DNA from 2 places in the Saccharothrix coeruleofusca genome. Region 1 is predicted to be linked to the other one. Evidence: riboswitches for the same ligand, from Rfam matches in the RefSeq annotation. Region 1 holds a riboswitch; the other holds the start of a gene.
What was found. Region 1 has a riboswitch for S-adenosylmethionine ahead of thrC (threonine synthase). Riboswitches for the same ligand answer to the same signal wherever they lie in the genome.

Region 1 (5,652 bases):
GCTGGTCGGGTTCACCAAGGTCGCCCTGGCCGCGGGCGAGCAGCGCGCGGTGACCGTGGCCTTCGACGTGCGGCGGCTCGCGGTGACGCCGGGGGACGTGGACGCCTCCGGGTCGCGGGAGGTCGCCACTGGTCGCTACGAGGTCGTGGTGGGCGGGGCGCGGGCCGGTTTCACGGTGCGGTGAACTGGCCTGATACTCTTGTCCGCCGTACCGCGCGGCATTCCGCTGTGGAGGAAACCGCCCCTGACCGGGCGGCGCCGACGAGAAGGCGCGGTACGACTCCGAACCGAGGAAAAGGGTGGCTTTCGCGTGGCGAACATCAAGTCCCAGCTCAAGCGGATCAAGACGGCGGAGAAGGCGCGGCTGCGCAACAAGGCCGTCAAGTCCTCGCTGAAGACCGCGATCCGCAAGTTCCGTGAGGCCGCCGAGGCCGGTGACAAGGAGAAGGCCATCGCGCTGGCGCAGGAGGCCTCCCGCAAGCTCGACAAGGCCGCCTCCAAGGGCGTCATCCACGCCAACCAGGCCGCCAACAAGAAGTCGGCCCTGGCCAAGCGCGCCAACCAGCTCTGAGCACCGGCTGCCCAGCAGCCTCCGCGAGCGCCGCTTCCCCACGCGGGAGGCGGCGCTCGCCGCGTTCGGCCCCACCCTCGTCCCGCGAGTCGAACCCTCAGAACCCCCGAGTTCAACGCTCAGAACGGCCACGCCCGTCCCCGGTGTCACCCACCTATGGGCGTGTTGGGCGTGTCGCCCCCGCGAGTCGCGCGTTCCGACACCACGAACTGAGCGTTCGCGCACCCCGACCCGCGCTTTCGCGCCCTGCCCCGCGCTTCCGCGCACCTCGGGTAGTAGTTACCGATCTCCGGACGCCCCTCGGGTAGTACTTGCCCACGCACCAGGGGCGCGCGCGGAGCGCGCGCAGCGGGGGGCCCGCGAGCGCCATCCTTGGCGACCTGTCGCGCGGCGAGCGCCGCTTTAAAACCCCCAACGCTCAGTTCGCGGTGCCCGAACGCTCAAGTCAGGATGTGGGCGGGCGCTGGTGGTCTAGCGGCCGTGGGCGGCGACGATGGCCAGGACGGCGCGCTCCAGCGCGTAACCCGAGTCCGCCGCGACGCCCTTGACGTCGGCGTTCAGCCCGGCCACCACCGACATCGCCCTGGCCAGCCCGTCGCCGTCCCAGCCGCGCGCCTGCCCCTGGGCCTTCTTGACCTTCCACGGCGGCATCCCCAGCTCGCCCGCCAGCTTGAACGGGTCGCCCCGGCCCACCGCGGACACCCGCGCGACCGTGCGCACCGCGTCGGCCAGCGCGTCGGCGACCAGCACGTGCGGCACGCCCAGCTGCATCGCCCAGCGCAGCGCCTCCAGCGCCCCGCCCCGGTCGCCCATGACGGCCTTCTCCGCCACCGCGAACCCGGTCACCTCGGCCCGGCCGCGGTGGTAGCGGCGCACCGCCTCCGCGTCGACCTTCCCGCCGGTGTCCGCGACCAGCTGCGACGCCGCGGCGGCCAGCTCCCGCAGGTCCGACCCGACCGCTTCGATCAGCGCGGCCACCGCCTCCGGGTCGGCCTTGCCGCCCGCCGAGCGGATCTCGTTGCGCACGAACGCTTCCCGCTCCGCGGCCTTGGTGATCTTCGGGCACTCGACCACCCGCGCCCCGGCTTTGCGCAGCGCCGCGGGCAGCTCCTTGGCCGCCTTGCTGCGCCCGCCGCCGGTGTGCACGACGACCAGGGTCACTCCGTCCGCAGGCGCCTTGGCGTAGGCCAGCACCGCGTCGGCGATCTCCTTGCTCACCTCCTGCGCGGCCTCCAGGGCGATCACCCGCCCTTCGGCGAACAGCGACGGGCTGACCAGCTCCGCCAGCTCCGGCGGGGTGAGGTCGGTCACCCGAACGCGGGTGAGGTCCGCCTGCGGGTCGGCCGCCCGCGCGGTCTCCAGCGCCGACCGCACCGCGCGTTCGACCAGCAACTCCTCCTCGCCGACGACCAGGTGCACGGCATCGGGCTGGCTGGCTGCGGTCGCGCTCACGGTCCGATCCTGCCACGTCCGCATGGTGGACTTCGCTGGCCACGGCTCGGGATCGTGTCGTAGCGTGAACGCCACAACCGAATACCGCTCATCCAGAGGGGCAGAGGGATCGGCCCGAAGAAGCCCCGGCAACCCGTCACCAGCGCTCGCGCTGGGCGACCACGGTGCCAATTCCGACCCGCGCAGCGGGAAAGATGAGGAGAACCTCGCGATGACTGCTGTCAGTGCGCCTTCGCCCACCACCTCCTTCGACCTCGGTCCCGCTCGGGCTCTGTCGTGTCGTGAGTGCGGCCACCAGACCCCTCTCGCCGCCGAGTACGCGTGCCTGGAGTGTTTCGGGCCGCTGGAAGTGGCCTACGACTTCGGTCGGATCCGCCGCGAGGACATCGAGGCGGGTCCCCGGTCGATCTGGCGCTACCGCGGCCTGCTCCCCGTGCCCTCCACCGTGACGTCCCACCCCAACACCGAGCCCGGCGGCACCCGCCTGGTCGAGGCCGACCGCCTGGCCAAGGCGCTGGGCGTGCGCAAGGTGTGGGTCAAGGACGACACCGGCAACCCCACCCACTCCTTCAAGGACCGCGTGGTCGGCGTGGCCCTGGCCGCGGCCAGGGAACTCGGCTTCAAGGTGCTGGCCTGCCCCTCCACCGGCAACCTGGCCAACGCCGTGGCCGCCGCGGCGGCCCGCGCGGGCTGGCGGTCGGTCGTGCTCGTGCCCTCCTCCCTGGAACGCGCCAAGATCCTCATGACCGCCGTCTACGACGGCGCGCTGATCACCGTCGACGGCAACTACGACGACGTCAACCGCCTCGCCCAGGAGCTGGCCGCCGAGCACGAGGACTGGGCGTTCGTCAACGTCAACGTCCGGCCCTACTACGCCGAGGGCTCCAAGACCCTCGGCTTCGAGGTGGCCGAGCAGCTGGGCTGGCGCCTGCCCGAGCAGATCGTCATCCCCATCGCCTCGGGCTCCCAGCTGACCAAGGTGGACAAGGCCTTCCGCGAGTTCGCCTCGCTCGGCCTGGTCGAGGACACCCCCTACCGCGTGTTCGGCGCACAGGCGACCGGTTGCTCCCCGGTGGCCACCGCGTACAAGGCGGGCCACGACACGGTCACCCCGGTGCGCCCGGACACCATCGCCCGCTCGCTGGCGATCGGCGCCCCCGCCGACGGCCCCTACGCCCTGGACTCGGTCCGCCGCACCGGCGGGGCCATCGAGGACGTCACCGACGAGGAAGTGGTCGAGGGCATCCGGCTGCTGGCCCGCACCGAGGGCATCTTCGCCGAGACCGCGGGCGGGGTCACCGTGGCGACGGCCAAGAAGCTCATCGAGACCGGGCAGCTCGACCCCGACGCCGAGACCGTCCTGCTGATCACCGGCGACGGCCTCAAGACCCTGGACGCCCTGGGCGACCGGGTCGGCCCCCGCGCCACCGTGCCGCCCAGCGCCGACGCCGTGATCAAGGCCCTCGCCGACTGATCCACCCCCTCACGGCTTGCGCACCGCTGGAGGTGGTGCGCAAGCCCGCAGGGTTGCCCACCGCGATCACAGGGCGATGCTGGACGAGCGCAGCCACCCGCTGCGCGGGAACCTCGCCAGCTCCGGCAGCACGTACGGCCCGACCTGCTCGGTGGTGATGCGCCAGGCGATCACCCGTTGCGGCCACGGCGCGTCCGCCTTGATCTTGTTGTAGGCGCGGGCGCGCCAGTCCTCGACCGGGATGGTCAGCTCGTCGTCGAACAGCCGGTCGGCGACCACGCGGTACGCCTCCTCGGGCGAAGCGACCTGGGTGGGGCTCAGCACGTCGGTCACGGTCGCCCGCGCGATGATGCCCCGGCCGCCCGCTCTGAGGTGCTCGCACACGTAGTAGGCGAACCCCGGTCGCAGTTGCGGCGGCCACGGCTCCGGCTTGTAGCCCAGTTGCCACAGCACCCACGCCACGGCCTGGTGGTCGTCGTTGGGCGCCCATCCGGTGTGCAGCCGGATCCAGACGTCGTTCACGGTTCCTCCCCTTGTCAGTTCCTCCCCGGCGGGTCGCCCCTGCGGGCGATCCGCGGCCCCTCCGGGCCCAGCAGGACGGCGGTGTCGCCGTCCTGATCAGTGCGCAGCACCAGCGCCCCCCGGCTAGCCAGCGCGTCGAGCAGCACCCCGCTGGGGTGTCCGTAGCGGTTGCCCGCTCCGACGCTGATCAACGCCACTTTCGGCCGAACCGCCTCCAGGAACGCCGCGGACGAGTACCTCGAGCCGTGGTGCGGCACCTTGAGCACGTCGGCCCGCAGGTCGGCGTGCCGCCCGAGCAGACCGGCCTGCGCGGCCAGCTCGATGTCGCCGGTCAGCAGCACCCGGCCTGCCCCGGTCGAAGCCCGCAGCACCACCGAGGCGTCGTTGACCGCCGTGTTCGCGTCCTCCACCGGGCCCGCGCGGGGGCCCAGCACGTCCAGCTCCAGCCCCGGCCAGCTCAGCCGCTGCCCGGACACCAGCTCCACCACGCGGACACCGGCCGCCCGCGCCCGTTCGCGCACCTCCTCCCAAGCCCATCGCGGACGTCGCGACGGCCCCACCGCCACCGCGCCGACGCCCACTTCCGCCAGCACCGCCGCCAGCCCGCCGATGTGGTCGGCGTGCAGGTGGCTGAGCACCACCAGCGGCACCCGCCGCACGCCCAGCCCGCGCAGGCAGGCCAGCACCGGCACCGGGTCCGGCCCGGTGTCGACCAGCACCGCCCGGTCCCGCTCCGCGGTGGCCAGCACCACCGCGTCGCCCTGCCCCACGTCGCAGGCCACCACCGACCAGCCCGGCACCGGCCAGCGCGGCGCGGCCACCTCCAGCGGCACCAGGACCAGGCCCGCGCCGACCAGCGCGGCCACCGCCAGCACGCGCAGCCGCTTCAGCCGCAGCACCGCCCAGGCCAGCAGGAGCACCCCGATCAGCAGTGCCCCGCCGCCCCAGCCGCCGGGCCAGCGCACCGCCGCGCCGGGCACCGCCGCGGCGGTGCGGGCGACCAGCACCAGCCACTCGATCTCCGGCCCGGCCACCGCCGCCGCGACGCGGGCGGCCCCCGCGTGCACCGGGGCCAGCACCGCGGCCGCCACGCCCAGCACCGTCGCGGGCGCGACCACCGGCCCGGTGACCAGGTTCGCGGGCACCGCCACCAAGCTCACCTGGCCCGAGATCCCCGCCACCAGCGGGGCCGTCGCCAGGCTCGCGGCCATGGGCACGGCCAGCGCCTCGGCCACGCCCACCGGTACGCCATGGTCCCGCATCGCGGCTGCCCAGCGCGGGGCCAACAGGACCAATGCGGCCGTCGCGACCACCGACAGGCCGAACCCCGGCGCGACGGCCAGCGCGGGGTCGTAGAGCACCAGCACGACCACGGCCGCCGCGAGCGCCGGGAGTGCCGAGCGCTCCCGGCCCAGGACCAGTGCCAGCAGCGCCACCGCGCCCATCACCGCCGCCCGCAGGACGCTCGGCTCCGGACCGGCCAGCACCACGAACCCGACCAGGGCGGCCATCGCGCCCGCCGCGCAGCCGCGCGGACCGGCCCGCAGCAGCCGCAGCACCAGCAGGACCGCGCCGCACAGGATGGCCAGGTTCGCCCCGCTGACCGCCAGCAGGTGCGACAGGCCCGCAGTGC
Region 2 (5,652 bases), 7.0 Mb from region 1:
GCACGGTCGAGCCGTCGGGCAGCGAGGTCCGCTGGGTCACCACGGCCATCCGCAGGCCGCGGGTCTGGCTGACCCGCCCCTCGTCCGGCTCCTCCAGCCCGGCCAGCACCTCCAGCAGGGTGGTCTTGCCGCCGCCGTTGAGGCCGACGACGCCGATCCGGTCGCCGTCGCCCACGCCCAGGGAGACCCCGTCGAGCAGCGGGCGCACACCGAACGACTTGGAGACCGTCTCCAGGTTGACCAAGTTGGCCATCAACACACCTTCATCGAGATCGTGGGACGCGAGTGGGACACACCGGGCAGTCCCGCCCCTCAAGCCTAGACACGCGGCGGCCCCCGGTTCCGGACACCGGGCGACGCGGTCGAGCGGTCAGGCGTGGACCTCGGGTGGGGTGGGCCTGGGCGCTTCGTCGGTGCCGACCACCCGCGCGCCGTGCACCGGTCCCTGGGCGACGCGGACCGTGCGGCACACGCCCGCGCCCGCCAGCTCGGCGGCCACCCGGACCGCCGAGTCGCCGTCGGCGCACAGGAACGCGCAGGTCGGACCCGAGCCGGACACCATGCCCGCCAGCGCGCCCGCGTTCACCCCGGCGCGCAGCGTGCGGCGCAGGTTGGGGCGCAGGGACACCGCGGCGGCCTGCAGGTCGTTGCCCAGCAGCAGCGCCAGCTGGCGCGGGTCGCCCGAGGACAGGCCCTCCAGCACGGCCTCGGCGGGGCCGACGCGGGGCGGGTCGCCGTCCGCGCGCAGCCGGTCCAGCTCCTGGAAGACCTCCGGTGTGGACAGGCCGCGCCGGTCGAAGGCCAGCACCCAGTGGAACGTGTGCCGCGCCAGCACCGGCACGATCCGGTCGCCGCGGTCGGTGCCCAGCGCCGTGCCGCCGTAGAGGGCGAACGGGACGTCCGCGCCGATCTGCCCGGCCAGCTCGGCCAGCTCGTCGCGGGTGATCTCCACCCGCCACAGCGCGGCCAGCCCGACCAGGGCGGCCGCCGCGTCCGCGCTGCCGCCCGCCATGCCGCCCGCGACCGGGATGCTCTTGCGGATCACCACCCGGACCTTGGGGTCCTCGGGGTCGCGCCCGGTGTGCTCGGCCAGCACCCGCACCGCCCGCCAGGCCAGGTTGGACGGCCCGGTGGGCACCGCGTCGGCGCCCTCGCCGTGCACCTCCACACCGGGGTCGTCGGCGATGGCCACGGTGACCTCGTCGGTCAGCGACAGCGCCTGGAAGATCGTCACGAGGTCGTGGTAGCCGTCAGCGCGCGCGTCGCCCACTGCCAGGTGCAGGTTGACCTTGGCCGGGACGCGGACGGTGACCGGTGGCGGGACTACGGCGAGCACACCCTGAAGCCTACGGCTGTCGCGGGTGCTCGCGCTGCCACCGGTGGCCGAACTCCCGGAACGCGACCGCGCCCGCGAGCGCCGCCCGAAGGGGTCGGGCGGTGCTCGCGGGCGCGGTCGGGTGGGGTCAGACGGCCAGGACGGAACCGGCGAAGGTGTCCTTGATGTAGTCCTTGACCTGCTGCGACTGCAGCAGCGCCAGCAGGTCCTTGATCCGCTGGTCGTCCTTGAGCTCGGCGCGAGTGACCAGGCCGTTGGCGTTGGGGTTGCCCTCGGCCTTCTCCAGCGCCAACGCGTCGTCGGCGGGCTTCAACCCGGCGTCGATGGCGTAGTTGCCGTTGACCACCGCCGCGTCGGTGTCCTCCAGCGACCGGGGCAGCTGGGCCGCCTCCAGCTCGACGAACCGCAGGTTCTTCGGGTTCTCCGCGATGTCGCGGATGGTGGCGGTCTTCTCCGCGCCCTCCTTGATCTTGATCAGGCCGTTGTCCTGGAGCAGCTTGAGCCCGCGGGCCTCGTTGGTGGCGTCGTTGGCGACGGCGACCTGGGCGCCGTCGGGCAGGTCGGCCAGCGACTTGTGCTTGTTGGAGTACACGCCCAGCGGCTCGACGTGCACCGGGCCGATCCACTCCAGCTGGGCGCCGCTCTCGCTCTTGAAGGTGTCCAGGTAGGGCACGGTCTGGAAGTAGTTCGCGTCCAGCGAGCCGTCCACCAGCGCGGTGTTGGGCTGCACGTAGTCGGTGAACTCGACGACCTCGATCTTGAGGTTCTTCTCCGCCGCGAGGTTGTCGGCGACGTAGCGCAGGACCTGGGCGTGGGGCACCGGGCTGACGCCCACCTTCAGCGGCGCGTCGGGGTTGCCCGCCGCGCCGTTGTCGCCGCTCCCGCAGCCTGCCGCGAGCAGCACAGCGCCGAGGAGGGCAGCACGAATACGCATGGTGTTCCTTAACTACGGGGTGGGTCCGGATCAGACGGAGGCGTGCCTGCGGCGGTCGACAGCGCGCGCGGCACGGTTGAAGGCGAACTGGATGAGCGTGGCGATGACCGCCAGCACCGCGACCGTGCTCCACAGCACCCGGTCGTCGAAGCGCTGGTAGCCCAGCCGCACGGCGAGGTCGCCGAGACCGCCGCCGCCGAGCACCCCGGCCATCGCCGAGTACCCGAGCAGGGCGATCGCGGTCACGCCGATGGCGTTGATCAGCGCGGGCAGCGACTCGCGCAGCAGCACGCTGCGGACGATGCGCGTGGTCGTGGCGCCGGTCGTGACCGCGGCCTCCACCACCGAGACGTGCACCTCGCTCAGCACGTTCTGCACCAGCCTGCCGACGAACGGGATCGCGCCCACCGACAGCGGCACGATCGCCGCGGTCGGCCCGATGGACTGGCCGATGACCAGCCGGGTGAGCGAGGTCAGCAGGACGAGCAGGACCAGGAACGGCATGGCGCGGCCGAGGTCGACCACGAAGCCGAGCAGCTTGTGCAGCAGCGGCCTGGGCCGCAGCCCACCGGGGGCGGTGAGCTGCAGCCAGACGCCGACGGGGATGCCGAGCAAGGTCGCGATCAGGGTGGAGACGGCCACCATGTACAACGTCTCGCCGGTCGCGGTGACGAGGTAGTCGAACACGGTGGACCAGGGTGTTGCCTTCCTCACGCAGCTACTCCCTGCGGACCCGTCGGCGTGCGGCGCACGGCGCCGCCCGCCTCGGTGATCCACTCCAGCGCCGAGTCGGCGCGCTCGCCGTTGAGGCCGACGCGGAACCGCGCGACCGGGGTCTCGCCGAGCCTGGTCAGGCCGCCGCCGAGCAGGTTCAGCTCCACGCCGAAGCGGCTGGTGGCCTCGGGCAGCAGCGCGCCCACGGCGGCGAAGCCGACCAGCACCACGTCGGCCACCCGGTCGTAGGAGCGCTCGACCGCCGGGTTCTGGTCCACGGCGGGCAGCAGCGAGGCGGCGGTCCGGCTGGCCGCGTCGGAGACCAGGTCGAGCACCTTGCCGTGCTCCACGACCCTGCCGCCCTCCAGCACCGCCACGTCGTCGCAGATGCGGCGGACCACGCCCATGTCGTGGGTCACCACCAGGACGGTCACGCCCAGCTCGGCGCGGGCCCGGTCCAGCACGGTCAGCACGGAGCCGGTGGTCTCGGGGTCCAGCGCGGAGGTCGGCTCGTCGGCCAGCAGCACCGACGGGCTGGCGGCGAGCGCGCGGGCGACCGCGACGCGCTGGCGCTGGCCGCCGGAGAGCTGGTCGGGGTAGGAGCCCGCCTTGTCGGTCAGGCCGACCAGGTCCAGCAGCTCGGCCACGCGGGTGCGGCGCTGCGGCCCCGGCACGCCCGCGGACTCCAGCGGCAGCGCCACGTTGCCCGCGGCGGTGCGCTGGCGCAGCAGCGAATCCCCTTGCGGCACAACGCCGATCTGCCTGCGGGCGGCGCGCAGCGCGGACCCGCCCAGCGACACCAGGTCGGTGCCGTCGACGCGGATCGCGCCGCTGTCGGGGCGCTCCAGCAGCGCGACGCAGCGGGCCAGGGTGGACTTGCCCGCCCCGGAGGGGCCGACGACGCCGAGCACCGTTCCGGCGGCGACGTCCAGGTTCACGCCGTCCAGCGCGCGAACCTGACCGGTACTGCCGGGGAAGGTCTTGGTGAGGTTTTCGACTGTGATCACGTTTTCGCTCCACGACTGCGCGCGGCAGCGCGCGCTCGTGGCGCGCGCGACCGAGATCTGCTGCTGAAGGGGTGTCCGCAGAGGACGGCGAGGATTGCCTGGTGCCGCTGGTGCCGCTAGGCGAGGGAGCCGCGACAGCCCGTGGCAGTGCGACGGCCGTGGTCGACGACTCGCCTGCGTGTGAGCATTCGCGTCCTGGGCACGTGATCCTCCATCGATCCTGGCTGAAGCACCTGCCCCATGGGGGGTGGTTGCTGCGGCGTCGTGGAGCCAGGTCTCTCGGCCGCTCGGGATGGCAGCACGAGTACACCCGACGACCCGAGGTTGACGCAAGCCTGTAAACGGATCGTTCGACAAATCACACAGATGGCCGAAGGATCACCGGCTATCGAGTGGCAGCGGCTTCGGCTATCCGGATGAAGTCGTGAACTCCCAACTGCTCGCCGCGAGCGCCCGGATCGACCCCGGCGGCCAGCAGCAGCCGCTCCGCCTCGGCGGGCGACCCCGCCCAGCCCGCCAGCGCGCCGCGCAGCGTCTTGCGGCGCTGCGCGAAAGCCGCGTCCACCAACGGGAACAGCACGTTCCGGTCCACAGTGGACAGTGGCTCGGGGTGCCGCCGGAAGGCCACCAGCGCGGAGTCCACGTTGGGCACCGGCCAGAACACCGAGCGCGACACCGGCCCGGCCCGGTGCGCGTCGGCGTACCAGGCCAGCTTCACGCTGGGCACCCCGTAGACCTTGCCACCGGGGCCCGCGGCCATCCGGTCGGCCACTTCGGCCTGCACCATCACCAGGCCGGTGCGCAGCGAGGGCAGCTCGGCCAGCAGGTGCAGCACCACGGGCACGGCCACGTTGTAGGGCAGGTTCGCGACCAGGGCGGTCGGCGCGACCGGCAGCTGCCCGGCGGTGACGCGCAGCGCGTCCGCCGGGACCACGGACAGCCGGTCGGCCAGTTCGGGGGCGCGCTCGGCGACGGTGGCGGGCAGGCGGTCGGCGAGCACCGGGTCGATCTCCACCGCGACCAGCGCCCGGCACGAGGGCAGCAGGGCCAGGGTCAGCGAGCCCAGGCCCGGCCCGACCTCCAGCACCACGTCGTCGGCGGTCAGCTCGGCGGAGGCGACGATGCGGCGGACCGTGTTCGGGTCGTGCACGAAGTTCTGCCCCAGCTTCTTGGTGGGGCGGATGTCCAGCTCGGCCGCCAGCCGCCGCACGTCGGCCGGGCCGAGCAGCGCGCTGCCCGCCTGGGGGGTTCCGGTCACCACCGCATTCTCCCCTCCCCTCCCGCGAGCCGAACGCCCCGGCCCCCTCCTACGCCTGCAAGTACTACCCGACCCGCTCCATCGAGCGCATAACTACTACCCGACGACCGACGGTCACGGAGCCGGGTAGTAGTTACCGGCCCACTGCGGGGCGTCGGGTAGTACTTGCAGACGCGGGGAAGGCGACCGCCGCGTCCCGGAGGTGGGACGCGGCGGAGGTGGGACGCGGCGGAGGTGGGACGCGGCGGAGGTGGGACGCGGCGGAGGTGGGACGCGGCGGAGGTGGGACGCGGCGGTGGGGGAAGCCCAGGGGTTACGGCAGGCCGAGCTTGGCGCGGCAGCCGGGCCAAGCCGAGTAGGTGCCGCCGCGGCCGTCGCGGAGCTTGGTCGCGACGGCGATCTG

Region 2: it holds a riboswitch for S-adenosylmethionine, as region 1 does, so the genes downstream of both, JOF41_RS34555 (methionine ABC transporter ATP-binding protein) here and thrC (threonine synthase) in region 1, are expected to answer to the same signal.

The regions. Positions count from the first base shown of each region.
Region 1 is NZ_JAGINV010000001.1:420,776-426,427, reverse strand. Features, by position in the region: gene JOF41_RS02060 (glycoside hydrolase family 3 N-terminal domain-containing protein) at 1-184, shown strand, start outside; gene rpsT (30S ribosomal protein S20) at 311-571, shown strand; gene holA (DNA polymerase III subunit delta) at 1,043-2,023, opposite strand; SAM riboswitch class I at 2,109-2,224, shown strand; gene thrC (threonine synthase) at 2,235-3,497, shown strand; gene JOF41_RS02040 (hypothetical protein) at 3,564-4,019, opposite strand; gene JOF41_RS02035 (DNA internalization-related competence protein ComEC/Rec2) at 4,034-5,652, opposite strand, start outside.
Region 2 is NZ_JAGINV010000001.1:7,417,060-7,422,711, reverse strand. Features, by position in the region: gene JOF41_RS34575 (ABC-F family ATP-binding cassette domain-containing protein) at 1-253, opposite strand, end outside; gene JOF41_RS34570 (4-(cytidine 5'-diphospho)-2-C-methyl-D-erythritol kinase) at 371-1,336, opposite strand; gene JOF41_RS34565 (MetQ/NlpA family ABC transporter substrate-binding protein) at 1,464-2,270, opposite strand; gene JOF41_RS34560 (methionine ABC transporter permease) at 2,301-2,984, opposite strand; gene JOF41_RS34555 (methionine ABC transporter ATP-binding protein) at 2,981-3,991, opposite strand; SAM riboswitch class I at 4,200-4,290, opposite strand; gene rsmA (16S rRNA (adenine(1518)-N(6)/adenine(1519)-N(6))-dimethyltransferase RsmA) at 4,377-5,249, opposite strand; gene JOF41_RS34545 (resuscitation-promoting factor) at 5,563-5,652, opposite strand, start outside.